DNA from 4 places in the Rhizobium indigoferae genome. Region 4 is predicted to be linked to each of the others. Evidence: predicted binding sites of a transcription regulator. Region 4 holds the regulator's gene; each other region holds the start of a gene.
What was found. The regulator LexA, encoded in region 4, represses DNA repair genes until DNA is damaged. The targets are predictions, from matches to a motif close to TGTTCNNNNTGTGTTCNG.
Positions count from the first base shown of each region.

Region 1: the regulator LexA is predicted to act here: its motif matches at 1,757-1,774, upstream of U5G49_RS01215 (ATP-dependent helicase).
Region 2: the regulator LexA is predicted to act here: its motif matches at 1,634-1,651, upstream of dinB (DNA polymerase IV).
Region 3: the regulator LexA is predicted to act here: its motif matches at 2,203-2,220, upstream of U5G49_RS26540 (DUF3072 domain-containing protein).

Region 1 covers NZ_CP140635.1:237,916-241,493, reverse strand. The annotation lists gene U5G49_RS01235 (DUF982 domain-containing protein) at 98-340, shown strand; gene U5G49_RS01230 (hypothetical protein) at 632-892, opposite strand; gene U5G49_RS01225 (BON domain-containing protein) at 1,009-1,269, opposite strand; gene U5G49_RS01220 (PQQ-binding-like beta-propeller repeat protein) at 1,448-1,714, shown strand; gene U5G49_RS01215 (ATP-dependent helicase) at 1,822-3,578, shown strand, end outside.
Region 2 covers NZ_CP140637.1:1,227,879-1,231,456, reverse strand. The annotation lists gene U5G49_RS32475 (exonuclease domain-containing protein) at 1-443, opposite strand, end outside; gene dinB (DNA polymerase IV) at 480-1,577, opposite strand; gene xth (exodeoxyribonuclease III) at 1,790-2,626, shown strand; gene U5G49_RS32460 (SOS response-associated peptidase family protein) at 2,573-3,346, opposite strand.
Region 3 covers NZ_CP140637.1:1,727-5,304, reverse strand. The annotation lists gene U5G49_RS26555 (NUDIX hydrolase) at 38-493, shown strand; gene U5G49_RS26550 (extracellular catalytic domain type 1 short-chain-length polyhydroxyalkanoate depolymerase) at 490-1,512, shown strand; partial or broken gene U5G49_RS26545 (hypothetical protein) at 1,595-1,855, shown strand; gene U5G49_RS26540 (DUF3072 domain-containing protein) at 1,971-2,186, opposite strand; gene U5G49_RS26535 (LysR family transcriptional regulator) at 2,422-3,333, opposite strand; gene U5G49_RS26530 (SDR family NAD(P)-dependent oxidoreductase) at 3,433-3,578, shown strand, end outside.
Region 4 covers NZ_CP140635.1:1,755,876-1,759,453, reverse strand. The annotation lists gene kdsA (3-deoxy-8-phosphooctulonate synthase) at 1-137, opposite strand, end outside; gene U5G49_RS09050 (VOC family protein) at 134-1,030, opposite strand; gene lexA (transcriptional repressor LexA) at 1,230-1,949, shown strand; partial or broken gene U5G49_RS09040 (ComEC/Rec2 family competence protein) at 1,930-3,578, opposite strand, start outside.

The DNA of each region.
Region 1 (3,578 bases), 1.5 Mb from region 4:
GTGAAAATCGCGCTAGAGTATTAGCTATCGCAGAGTCTCCCCGGAGGAACTGGGAGATGTTGCGCTCATTTCTGTCGAAAATCGTGGAGGAGCGTCGATGGCAACTGAAAGATGGAACAGCCCGGTCAAGGTTGGTTTCGAAAATGCCGATGCGCGAACGGTCAATGGTCCGTTCGATGCGCTGAAGTGCCTGGCGGATCTCTGGCCGAGTGTGCGCGGGCTTCGTTATATCAAGGCCCGCAGCACCTGCCGGGCAGCGCTCGACGGGCGCAAGAGCGTGGAAGAGGCGAGAGCCGAGTTTCTGGCGGCAGCCGAAGAGGCGAAGCTGAAGCTTCATTGAACTGGCGCATAATCCTTTCCGAAAATCGATTCCGATTTTCGGGGTTATGCGCTGCACTTCGGTCAGGATTTCCAGGCCGCATCAGGTCGTTCGTAAACGGAACGTGCCGGAACAGGGCAATGCTTTAATTTTACTTAACCCTGCATCGAACTCGCGCCGGGTTTTGTTGCAACAGGTGTTGCGCCCGGTACGGGGGTCTTCATAGAAGATGGCCAGCCTTCATGATGATGGTTAGAGGCTCGTCACCTCTGCGAAAACGCAGGCGAGCCTCGTCCGAGCAAAGCGGATGTTTCAGCAGTCCGCGCCGCCCTCATTCTCCACTTCGACATAACCGACACCAATGATCGTGCCATCCGCCGCGCGGATGAAGGACGGCAAATACTGAGGATCTGCCGGCGTGCAGGCGACGGTCCCGGTATATTCGTTGAGGGCTATCTCGTCCTTCGGCAAAGCGGAATAATTCGTGCCGGTTTCCAGCGAGGCATGGGCGGAGCCGGCAAAGACACCGCCTGTTATCAAGGTCATTGCAGAGATGCGAAGAAGCGACTGCATGGGGGTCTCCAGCGTTTAGGTCCGGCCTTTCAACACGTGGGAGGGTGTTTTGGTTCCCTTCATGCATCGCAAAGACATGAGCGCGCGAACCGGCGCGGCATCCCATTCTCAAGACTTCAGCGTCGCAGCAGGCGACCACGCACATAGCCTCGCCCGACGACGCCCTCGGCGATCTCGATCGCCCGCTCGACATCGCCCCGCCGGCGCACGAAACCCTCCAGGATGAGATAGGAGCCCGATATGCTGACGGTGATTTCGCCGGCTTCGAAATCGGCGGCCGCATGAAGGGCGCTTTCCACCGAGGCGCGCGTCGCGGCATCGCTGTGGCCCTGCCGGCCGGGCTCGTCATGCCCCGTGAATGCTGGAAAGCCGAGCACCGTGAACGTTTCCTGATGTTGGTTGATGTCTGTTAACGCCGCAGGTGCGCATTTCGTTGCGTCCCGCGGAAAAGAAGAGCCTGCTCGACAGCGATACCTGCGCGGTGGCATGGGCTACCCTTGGCGAAAGGTGCGGCGGCTTCCATATCTGGCTGCAGTCGAAAGAGGGATGATGACGATGAAAGCGCTTCTGCCTGCCTTGTTTGCCGGGGCATTGCTTGCCGGCTGCTCTTCGGCCGATACGCCGGCGCTGGACCCCATTCCCGGCAGCATTACCTATGGCGGCCAGCCGCGAACGAAGCTCACCAAGTCGCCGGTCGGCAGCGCCGTCTACAACCAGTTCTACAACGGGACGGGACAGCGCGTGGAGGAAACCTATATCCTTCAGCCCGACCGCAGCCTGAAGCTGGTGCGGCGCGTAGTCGGTCCGGATTTCCCCGACTGAGCTGTTGCTCGCGCGCCAGATCGCTTGACAGGGACGGCAATCGCGAACATTCAAGGAACATCTAATCATTCCCCAGTGATTCTGCGGGAGCCCGACCGGACGGCTGGATGTATCTCGAAAAGCTCAATCCGCAGCAGCGCATGGCCGTCGAGCACGGCACGCTCATCGACGGCAGCCATATTGCCGGGCCGCTGCTGGTCATTGCCGGCGCCGGCTCGGGCAAGACGAATACCTTGGCGCATCGGGTCGCTCATCTGATCGTCAAGGGCGCCGATCCCCGCCGCATCCTGCTGATGACCTTCTCGCGCCGGGCAGCCGCCGAGATGGCGCGGCGCGTCGAGCGCATCTGCCGCGATGTGCTTGGTGCGAATGCCGGCGTCATGGCGGATGCGCTTTCCTGGTCCGGCACCTTCCATGGCATCGGCGCGCGGCTGTTGCGCGATTATGCCCAGCAGATCGGCCTCGACCCGGATTTCACCATCCACGACCGCGAAGACAGCGCCGATCTGATGAACCTGATCCGGCACGACCTCGGTTTCTCAAAGACGGAAAGCCGTTTTCCCACAAAGGGCACCTGCCTTGCCATCTATTCCCGGGCGGTGAATTCGGAGACCGCGCTCGACCTCGTGCTGCGCGACGTCTTTCCCTGGTGCGCGGCGTGGGAAAAACAGTTGCGCGAACTTTTCGCCAGCTATGTCGAGGCCAAGCAGAGCCAGAACGTGCTCGACTACGACGATCTGCTGCTCTACTGGGCGCAGATGGTCGGCGAGGCTGTCATTGCCGAGGATATCGGCAGCCGCTTCGACCATGTGCTCGTTGATGAATATCAGGACACCAACCGGCTGCAGGCCTCGATCCTGCTGGCGCTGAAGCCCGGCGGCCAGGGGCTAACCGTCGTCGGTGACGATGCGCAGTCGATCTATTCCTTCCGCGCCGCGACGGTGCGCAATATCCTCGATTTTCCGGCCGCCTTCAGCCCGGCCGCCAATATCGTCACGCTCGACCGCAACTACCGCTCGACGCAGCCGATCCTCGCCGCCGCCAACGCCGTCATCGATCTCGCCTCGGAGCGCTTCACCAAGAATCTCTGGACCGAGCGGCAATCATCCGAGAGGCCGCGCCTCGTCACGGTGCGCGACGAGGCCGAGCAGGCGCGCTACGTCGCCGACATGGTGCTCGACAACCGCGAGGAAGGCCTCACGCTCAAGCAGCAGGCCGTGCTCTTCCGCGCCTCGCACCACAGCGGGCCGCTGGAGGTCGAGTTGACTCGGCGCAACATTCCCTTCGTCAAATTCGGCGGGCTGAAGTTTCTCGACAGCGCGCATGTGAAGGACATGCTGGCCGCCCTTCGCTTCGCGCAGAACCCGCGCGACCGTGTGGCGGGCTTCCGGCTGATGCAGATCCTGCCGGGCGTCGGGCCGTCGACGGCGCAGAAGACGCTCGACCTGATGGCCGAGGATGCCAGCCCGATTACTGCTCTTGGCGCCATGCCGGCGCCGCCGCGTTCCGGCGAAGACTGGACAATGTTCGTCTCGATGCTGCAGGAGCTGAAGACCGGCAAGGCCGGCTGGCCGGCGGAAATCGGCCTGGCGCGGCAATGGTACGCGCCGCATCTGGAACGGCTGCACGAGGACGCAGCGACGCGGCAGGCCGACCTGCTGCAGCTAGAGCAGATCGCCGGCGGTTATGCCTCGCGCGAGCGCTTTCTCACCGAGCTCACGCTTGATCCGCCGGATGCGACCAGCGACCAGGCGGGCGTGCCGCATCTCGACGAAGACTATCTCATCCTGTCGACCATCCATTCCGCCAAGGGCCAGGAATGGACGAGGGTCTTCATGCTGAACGTCGTCGACGGCTGCATACC
Region 2 (3,578 bases), on a different replicon from region 4:
TCGTGTTCCAGTCCTTCCGGCATGCGTTGATAGCGAAGCATTTGATTGGAAAACCGTGGAAGATGGGGCCATACGCGCAGGGCGCATTTCCAGGTACAGATCCATGGTGTGCCGCCCGAAAGCCGGGGAGTGCAGTACCGCTGTTCAAAGGCCGCTCGATGCGCAGCCAAGGCAGCCACGCCTTCGTCAGGACGAAGAACGCTTAACGCAACATCCTTCCAATAGGGTGCCGATGCGACCTGGACGTCCATGATGTGGTGGATTGCCATCGTCTCAGGCGAGATCGGACGGCCGGGATTGATCAGCAACGCGCCTCGTTCATCACCCAGGCGCCACCGCTCATCCAGTCCAAGGACGACGTCCTGCCAGCCGATTTCACATACGTCGTTCGGCCCGTTGCCTGCGGTTTCGAGATCGATGACGCGAATGCGGGAACTACGCATGTTCTGGACTCTGTCTGTCGTTTCGGACCTTCATGGTCACAAATTAAGATCGAGTTGCTGCCGACTTTGCGCATCGTCGCTTCGATCGTTTGTCAGGGATGATAGCGTCACGCCCAAAAGACGCACGGATCGCTTGAATGGGTAAACGCTCGCCAGAAGTTCGGATGCGGCGTCGAGCACGTCCATGTGTCCCGAACAAGGAATAATGCTGGTCCGACTGCGGGTCGCCTGGGTGAAGTCAGAGTATTTGATTTTCACGGTTACGGTCTTGCCGCTGATGCCCTGCGCCTCGCAGTAGCCCCACACCTTCTTGGCAAGTGGCTTCAGCTCGGCCGTCGCGCGTTCGAGATCATCGATATCCTCGACGAATGTGTCTTCTGCTCCCACTGATTTGCGGATCCGGTCGGGTTTGACTTGCCGCTCGTCAATGCCGCGGGCAATGCCATAGAAATAAGGACCGGACTTTCCGAAATGCTCCTGCAGGAAGATGAGCGACTTCGATTTCAGATCGAGCCCGGTTTCGATGCCGAATTTACGCATGCGCTCGGCCGTCGCTGGCCCGACACCATGGAATTTCTTGACGGGCAGGGTTTCGACAAAGCCTGGCCCATTCTTCGGCGTAATGACGGCCTGGCCGTTGGGCTTGTTCAGGTCACTGGCCATTTTGGCGAGAAACTTGTTGTAGGAAATGCCGGCTGAGGCGTTGAGCCCGGTGACCTGCTTGATCTTGGCCCGGATTTCCTTCGCAATCTCGGTGGCGATCTCCATGCCTTTCAGGTTTTCCGTCACATCGAGATAGGCCTCGTCGAGGGATAGCGGCTCGATCAGCGGCGTGTATTCGGCGAAGATTTCGCGGATTTGCTGGGAAACCGCCTTATAGACGTCGAAGCGCGGCGGCACGAAAATCAGGTCCGGGCATTTCCGTTTTGCGGTGACCGACGGCATAGCCGAATGGACACCAAAGGCCCGCGCCTCATAGCTTGCTGCAGCCACCACGCCGCGTGCGGCCGATCCGCCGACGGCGAGCGGCTTGCCGCGGAGTTCCGGATTGTCGCGCTGTTCGACCGACGCGTAAAATGCGTCCATGTCGATGTGGACGATTTTCCGGACCGGGATGTTGCTCAAGTCGTTCATGGCGGCTTCAACGAGAAGGGCTGCGGGTTCGGCGCCTCCTTTTGAAGGTTTTACACCGAAACAAAGAGAGAACATAGCAGCCTTCGCCGCGATATCAACAATCGGAGTTACCGGGTCCTGAATGCGGTGAAACTACTGGCCCGCCAAGGCGTTCTGATCCTGTGACAATAACAGCAGGAGAACAGTCCAATGATCGCAAGCGCTGACCGTCGGTGAAACTCGCCACATACAATGTCAACGGTATCAACGGCCGCCTTGACGTGCTGCTGCGATGGCTCGATGAGGCGCAGCCAGATGTCGTGTGCCTGCAGGAATTGAAAGCCCCAGACAACAAGTTTCCGCGTCGAGAACTTGAGCGCGCCGGCTACGGAGCGATCTGGCATGGCCAGAAATCTTGGAATGGAGTAGCCATTCTAGTGCGTGGACAGGATCCGCTCGAAACGCGGCGTGGCCTGCTCGGCGATCCGGATGACACGCATAGCCGCTACATCGAGGCGGCCATCGATGGAGTGATCATCGGTTGCCTCTATCTGCCCAATGGCAATCCTGCTCCCGGTCCGAAGTTCGACTATAAGCTGCGCTGGTTCGAACGGCTGCATCACTATGCGGCCGAACTGCTCGAGCTAGACATTCCCGTCGCGCTCGTCGGCGACTTCAATGTCATGCCGATTGACCTCGACGTCTACAAACCTGAACGGTGGCGGGACGATGCGCCGTTCCGACCGGAGGTGAAAGCGGCCTACGCCGCGCTCGTTGAGCAGGGCTGGACGGACGCGGTGCGGCACCTTCATCCCGATGAGCGGATCTACACATTCTGGAAATATTTCCGAAATGCCTTTGCCCGCGACGCAGGGCTGCGGATCGATCACTTCCTGCTAAGCCCCGCACTTGCTGACGATCTCAAGCAGGCCAAGGTCGACAAGTCGGTCAGAGGCTGGGACCACACAAGTGATCATGCACCGGTGTGGATCGAGCTGCTTTTGACCGGTCCAGGCTCAGAAAAGGCTCGGCTGGGCGACCGGGTCTCCGGCCTTTGTTACGATCGTTGAGCCGTAAGGCTCCCTGGATGCTATGATCAGCGCATCGTCGGGGAGCGGACGGCCAAGCGCCTTGGCCTCGTCCCATGGCGCGCGCATCCAAACATCGGTCTCTTCCTTTGTCAGCAGGAGGACCGGCATGGCCTTCTCATGAATTGGCTTCACCAGGTTATTCGGATCGGTGGTCAGGAAACCGTAGAGGTCATCGGTTGTCAGTCCGTCCTTGACCTTCCGCACGCTCGTCCATTGTGGGACATGGATGCCTGCAAAGAACATCAGGGGCTTGCTTTCATCGAGCGCGAACCAGGCGTTTGGGGTCCTGCCGCCCTCTTCCTTGCTGGCTGGATCGGGCTCCGCGAAGCTGGTCACAGGGACAAGGCAGCGATGCTCGACACCAAACCAACGCTTCCAGTGCGGAAAATTGAGAGTACGAACATTCGTGGTGCCGCCATCCACCTGCTCACGCAGCAAGGCATCGAAGTCGACCTCCTTGCCCTTGGCGCGCAGTTTTTCGGCCTTCTTTTCAGCTTCTTTCTTGAGAGCGAATAGTGGGGAGGGCAGACCCCAGCGCACATGCACCAGCTGCTTTCTTCCATCGGCCGTATTGCGCACGATCGGCCCCATCTGATCCGGGTTCATTTGGTACGCCGGCATGAGATTGATCATGCTCTCGGCGTCCTGAGCCCACTTGGCAACCCAATCCTTGTCTTCCATGCGGTACAGATTGCACATTCGCGGCGACCATTCCCGTGAACACTGCGAGCATCGTACCCGATGGATTTGCCAAATGCCAACCGGCGGAGGGTGAGTTGCCAATCCGACAAAATTTATTTCCGCTCGACCAAATCGCCGCAATTGGCCCATGGCCATGATTCGCAAAGCGAATCTCTTGGTTCCCTAAAGTTGAGAGATAATATTCCTATTCTCGGTTGCTTGACTCTTCGAGCCCATCGGAACAGATAGA
Region 3 (3,578 bases), on a different replicon from region 4:
AGCTAGCTTGCGCGGGCTTCGAAACCGGAGGCAGACAGTGCTCAACGAAGACGCCCAGACGGAACTTACGAAAACCCTGTCTGGTCGCGATGTCGCGCAGGCCGGTGCTCTTTGCTACCGCCGGAGCGAAAACGGTGGAGTTGAAATCCTTTTTGTAGGCAGCCGGCGGAACGTTCGCTGGGGCATTCCGAAGGGGCAGGTCGACGATGGAGAAGCAAGCAGCGCTGCGGCGCTGAGAGAGGCCTTCGAGGAAGCCGGAGTGGTAGGCATCGTCGACAAGACCGTGTTCGGTTGGTTTTCGTATCGCAAGGACACGAGTCCCAACCGCTACCATGTGGCCGTCCATCTCCTCCAGGTGTCGAGGATCGCGGACAAGTTTCCGGAGAAGAGCATCCGTAAGACACAGTGGTTCTCGCTGAGGGACGCCGTGCGCGACGCCGCACAGCCGGGTCTGCGAACGCTCCTATCGCAGGTTGAGAACCTTGATCTATGAAGCTCAGTTTCGGCAGATCGCTATTAAAGGCCCTCAGAGCCCAAAAGAAGATCAGCAAGCGGATCGCAAAAGCTGTCGAAACGACCCGAAGCAGAACGAAACGTTCAACATCCCGTCCCGCGAAACCGACTTTGATCGAGACAACCGCGTTTGGAAGCAATCCGGGCCGCCTGGTGATGAAATCCTTCGTCCCGACGACGCGGCTGCCGAAGAACCCCGCTCTTGTCGTCTTGCTTCATGGCTGTCATCAGACTCCCGAAGGTCTGGATGCCGCGGCCGGCTTCTCCAAGCTCGCGAAAGAACGCGGTTTCGTTCTTCTTTATCCGCAGCAGAAGAGAGCAAACAATTCGCAAAATTGCTTCAACTGGTTTCGACCAAGCGCGGTGGCTCGAGACCGCGGCGAGGTGCGTTCAATCAAGCAGATGATCGAGCACATATGTGAGCGACATCGCATTGACCGTTCGAGGATCTTCGTCGCTGGGCTGTCGGCCGGCGGGGCGATGACGGGCGCCCTTGTCGCTAACTATCCCTCCTTGTTTGCCGGCGCCGCGATCATCGCCGGCATGCCATTCGGATCTGCCCGTGACGCGATGTCGGCCCTGCGCGCGATGAAGTCAGGTGCGATGCCGCCACTAGGCGGATGGGGACGACCCATCGCTGAGATTTCCCCGGAAGCCAAGGCATGGCCTGCGATAACCATCTGGCAGGGCATGGAAGACCGGGTAGTCAAGCCCGTCAATGCGCTCGCCTGTGTTGCTCAATGGCTCGAAGTCCAAGGCATCGCAGAAAACAGCGGCCGTTTGGAGGAGAAGCCATGGGGCAGGTTGCAGTCGTGGAAAGTCACAAACGAGTTGAAGGTGGCCCTCTATTCGGTGAGCAACATGGGCCACGGGCTTCCGATCAAGAAGCGCAAGAGCGTCACCGCGCTACGATCTGGAGACCCGTACGTGATTCCGGTAGAAATCTCAGCTCCAGCAGAGATGATGCGATTGTGGGGTTTGTCGAGGCTTCGAACATAATCAGCTGGCGGCATGTTCGGCCGCAGCTGGCAAATTCCCACCAGCGATGGGTCCTACGGAGGCGCCGTCCCGCGTGCAACGGAACGCCAGGCTTGCATTCGAGCAGCTGACACTGCTGGTGAAGGAGTCCGAAGGCGGCCGGGACCTGGAACGAAACATACGCGAGATGCTGAAGATCGCGATCGACGTCATCGTCCAATGCAAAGGCGTCGACGGTCGGTTTCGGGTGACTGAGATCTACTACCAGGCCGTCGCCGGAACCAGGATCGTCGATGCGATCACCACGCTGGCTAACGGCTTAAGTCCTCTGCACACCGCAACTCACGCCGAGGTGGTTCGCTGAGTTGCGGGTCTGACATGGACTCGTCATTTCGCCGTCGCGATCAATATGCTGCGGGGCGCAAATGTTCTGCCTTCGGCTTTCGGCCTCGACCAGCTGGTTATCACCAGGCGGCCGCTCATTTCAAATCGAGCGACTGCTTTAGTTCGTCGATCCTCTTGGACGCTTCCGCCTTGGTCAGATCCTCGGCATAAGCGTCTGCCTGGTGCGCTTGTTCGGACAAGGTCTTCAGGTAGGACCGCTGCGCGCCGGTCATCGGCTCGTCGCCGCTGACCCAATCGTCGGGATCCTTCTGTGTATTGGACGATGTCGTGGTTTTCGGATTATCACTCATAGCGGCCTCCTGAATGCGTTCTCTAAACGTTCCAAGCGGGGCCCCGGTTCCAGCCACATGTCGATCGCCGCATTGGACTCGATCGTTGCCCCTTCATTCGGGCGTAAAGGCCGCAGCCACTAAGCGGAGGAGCGAGTCCGCTCATTGTAAAAGCCCTTTGGTCTATGCCGAAAACGGTGGCCCATCGGTTTGTCCGAAGCAGCGCGCTGACCGGTACGCGAGCCAAGACCGGACGCTAGGAACGAGGATCTTCCCGCCGTTCGGATGTCGCGCCGAATTCTGAAATGGCAAACGAGATGATGCTGCGCAGGCGCGGCGTCATGCGGCGGTCGCGATGATAGACAAGTGACATCGGTCGTTCACGCAGCTGCCAGTCTGGGAAGAGTTGAACGAGCAGGCCCGCCTCGACATCCGTACTCAGGAGAATGGACGGCTGCATGATCACTCCCAGGCCAGCGCGTCCGGCCACGCGGACGGCTTGGCCGCTATTAACGGTGATCGACATTTGCGGAACGACTTCGACCCTATCGTCACCTTTCGCCAGCTTCCATGGCGATCGTGCCGCCGGGGCGAACCCGATGGCATCATGGTGGGCCAGATCCCTTGGATGGTCTGGATTGCCCCTTCGTGCAAGGTAATCCGGCGCCGCACAGATCATCATCCGGTAAGGGGCAAGACGGCGTGCGATCAGGCGGCTATCGGGCAGTTCGCCGATCCGGAAAGCAATATCGAACCCTTCGTCGACAACATCGACATTGCGATCCGTCAAGGTGATATCGAGCGTGACGTCCGGGGCAAGTTCGCGGTAGCGCTGCAATCTCGGCATCAAGACCTCTGCGCCAAACGTCGTCGGCGCCGTCATCTTCAGCTTGCCGCGAGGCTCTGTCTGCAATGCCTCGGCATCCTGATCCGCGATGGCCACGCGCTCCAGAATATCTCGGCACTGTTCGACATAGCTGGCGCCGAAATCGGTCAAGCTTTGACGGCGCGTGGTTCTGTTCAGAAGACGGGTTCCGAGCCGTTCCTCCAGCGCTGCCACATGCTGCCCAACCATTGCCGGCGACATCCCGAGCTTGCCGGAGGCGGCGCTCATCGAGCCCTCTTGCACCGTTGTCACGAACACCTGCATGGAACGAAATAGGCTCATTTGATAGCACCACTTTTAAATGATGATAGAATTACCGCAATTATCCATATTAGTCAGCGAAATTACAACTGCCGTGACGCTGTAACCAAGGAGCACGACATGGCGCAGAACAGATTCACGGGAAAAGCGATCCTCATTACGGGAGCGGGAACTGGCATGGGGCGGGCCGCCGCGCTTCGACTGGTCGAAGAGGGTGGCCAGGTCGCTCTCGTTGGACGCCGGCCCGAGCCCATCAGCCAATTGCG
Region 4 (3,578 bases):
CCGGCAACCATGAAGGCGTGGTCGCGGCTCTCCATCTGGCAGGGACCGGCAATCAGCGACAGGCGGCCGGTATTGGAAAAGGTGACCTGGCCTTGGCCTTCGCCGATCTTGACTTCGGAATTCGTCTCAGTGCTCATCGTGTCTCCTCGAAGGCGAAGAGCGTGCCCTGCCCGGGCGCGGGCTTCACCAGAATGCGATTGTTCTTGCGCGTGTATGTCACCCCGTTAGCAGCCAAATGCGCTTCTGTCACGGCAAGATCGGCGACAATGAAGAGGATTGCCCGGCCACGCAGGCCGCGATCGGCGGATGAGCCGGCGATCTCGAAATAGGCTTCCAGCCCTTCCGGCGTCATCAGGCTGATTTTCGCGTTCGACGCAGCAATATTAACGCCAAAACCGGTTTTCTCGACTGCCGCCTGCGCCACGGCAAGGCCGACGAAGGCTCCGAATGCGGCAGCATCAGGCGCGCAGAGCGCGATCTCGGCAATGCCGGTGACGCCATTGGCATGCGTCTCCAGCGCGCCGCGGTCGGCCGGCAGCGGATTGACGCGCTCGACGCTGAAAAGGAACAGATCGGGCGCTCGCAGGTCGCCGGCAAAAGCCAGCTTGAAGCCGGCGATGCTCTCAGAACCGTCCGGCATCCTCATCGGCCGGGTGAACTGCAGCATCTCGCCGGCGCTCGATCCGTTGCCGACGAAGTTCTGATGATCGACGCCGGCATCCTTACTGCCGAAAGCAAGCCCCGAAAGCCCCTCCTCGCCGCAGCGGAAGCGGAAGGCCCGGTTGCGGGCCGTGAAAACATTGCCTTGCCGCGCTGAGGCCTCGCTCTCCTCGACACTCGCAATCCCGAGCGGCTCCAGATAGGTCTTGTCGGCAAAAAAGACGCAGGCGTTTTCCGTTCCGAAGGGATGGCGTGCATCGGCGGCAACGGTGAAGCCGAGCTTGCCAAGCCTCTCGCGCGCCAGATCGATATTGACGACGGGCAGCACCACATGATCCAGCGGGTGCGGCTTGGCGGAACGCTCGTTCATGATATCCTCTCCTGGAAACGGCAAGAGATGTGCGATGGCGCGCCCCTCAATGCAAGACATGTGTCCCAATCCGGCGAATGAAAATAAAAATCTCAACGAGTTGGCGCCAAGTTTTACGGAAATTTAGCTACTTGCGGAACACATATGGAACATATAGTGTCTGTTCTGGATTTGTTTCAATCACGAGGTCACAACGTCGATGCTCACGCGCAAACAACAGGAGCTTCTCCTTTTCATTCATGAGCGCATGAAGGAATCCGGCGTTCCGCCATCTTTCGACGAAATGAAGGATGCCCTGGACCTCGCTTCCAAGTCCGGGATTCACCGGCTGATTACGGCGCTCGAGGAACGTGGCTTCATTCGCCGCCTACCGAACCGCGCCCGCGCGCTAGAGGTTATCAAGCTTCCGGAGGCCTACAGCCCCAGCATTCAGCCCCGGCGCGGCTTTTCGCCCAGCGTCATCGAGGGCAGCCTTGGCAAGCCGCAGCCGGTCGCCACTCCTGCTCCCGCAAAACCCGTCGCCGACAACGGCAACTCGGTCTCCGTGCCGGTCATGGGCCGTATCGCCGCCGGTGTTCCGATCTCGGCGATCCAGAACAACACCCACGACATCGTCGTTCCGGCCGACATGCTCGGTTCCGGTGAACATTATGCGCTCGAGGTCAAGGGCGATTCGATGATCGACGCCGGCATCTTCGACGGCGACACCGTGATTATTCGCAACGGCAGCACCGCAAGTCCTGGTGACATCGTCGTTGCTCTCGTCGACGACGAAGAAGCGACACTCAAACGCTTCCGCCGCAAAGGCGCCTCGATCGCGCTGGAGGCGGCCAACCCGGCTTACGAGACCCGGATTTTCGGGCCGGACCGCGTCAAGGTTCAGGGCAAGCTCGTCGGCCTCATTCGCCGCTATCACTGACATCAGGCATTCTGGATTCGGCAAAACTGTTGCTGCGCCAGTCATAGGCGCGATGCAGCATCCATGGCCGCGACAATGCATCGAATGCGGTTGCGACCTCCAGGCCGGCGTCGGCGAACCGCAACTCGACGGAACCGGTCCTGCGCAGCGTTTCGCCGGTGAAGAGCGTCGCCCCTGAGCGGCAGCTGTTGAAGCGCAGGCGGACCGACGTCACGACGATATCGGCCGCGTCGCATGCCGGACCGAGATAGGCGGCATTGTCGATGACAGCAACCACGTGACCATTGCCAAGCCTTGATATGCACCAGGCCTTCTTGACGCAGGAAAAGCGGTTTGCTTCACCACCAGCTGCAGCCGCCCGCATCGCCGACCTTGCTTCGTTCTGCTGATCGCGGGAAAGCCTGACGCGGCGGTCTTCTCCCTCCGGCGGGATAGCAGGACCATCCAGATCTTCGGCGGGTGATGCGTCGGCAGGACCAGCGCTCTCTGCCTGGTCGAAGATGAAATCCGGCGGTCTTTCACGGTTGGAAGCCATGGCCCCCGCCTCGACGATTGCGACGAGACCACCATCCTCCGAAATCGCCAGATCCGGCGGCCGGGGAACCGGCAGAAGCAAGAGGACGAGCGTCGAGATCGCGATGATCGACGTGCCGATATGGCGCAGCCGGGTGCGGAGCAGCGTCAGCAGCAGAAAGCCTGCGACGGCTATCGCGAAATACCAAGCGGGCAAGCGGCCGATGCCGATGTCGCCACCCCAGCCGGACACCGTCTTTGCGATCGCGATCACCAGATCGAGGCCGAATCCGACGACCTTCCAAGGCAAAACATCCAGACCGAAAGGCATGAGCAGCATCGCCAGCAACCCGGCCGGCATGATGATGAAGGAGATGATCGGCATCGTCGCGAGGTTTGCCGGCAGGCCATAGGCAGTCAGGCGATGAAAATGCTCGATCGAAAACAGCGCGGTGGAAAAGCCGCCGATCAGCGAGGTCAGGAAGACGCCGCCGAAGAAACCCGCAACCGTAACGACGGGCCGAAACACCGGCAGCTTCAGGAAAGCGTTTTCGCGGACGCGCCGGTCCTTCCACAGCTGGTAGCCAGATACCAACGCCAATGTCGCAGCAAAGGACATCTGGAAGCTCGGACCCAAGACCTCGGACGGTGAAATGGCGAGAATGACGAGCGCCGAGAGAGCGACATTGCGCAGGCTGATCGACGGCCGGTCGAAGAAGACGGCAATCAACATGATCGCCATCATGATGAAGGCGCGTTCGGCCGAGACGGCAAAGCCGGAGATCAGGAAATAGGCCGTGACGGCGATGAGCGCGCCGGCAGCGGCGATCTTCTTGGTCGGATAGGCTTGGGCGACACCGGGAAAGAGGCTGAGCAGCATGCGGAAACCGACGAAGAAGATGCCGGCTGACAGCGCCATGTTGAGGCCGGAGATAGCGATGATATGAGCCAGACCGGACTGGCGCAGCGCCTCCGTCGTCTCATTCGAGATGGCGCGCCGCTCGTCCGTCACCAGAGCAGCGGCAAAAGCGCCGGTGTCGCCGGGCAGAATCGACCTTATGCGGTCGCCGATACCGCTGCGCAGCCGGTAGAGACCTTCGAGCAGCGCTTCCGTCG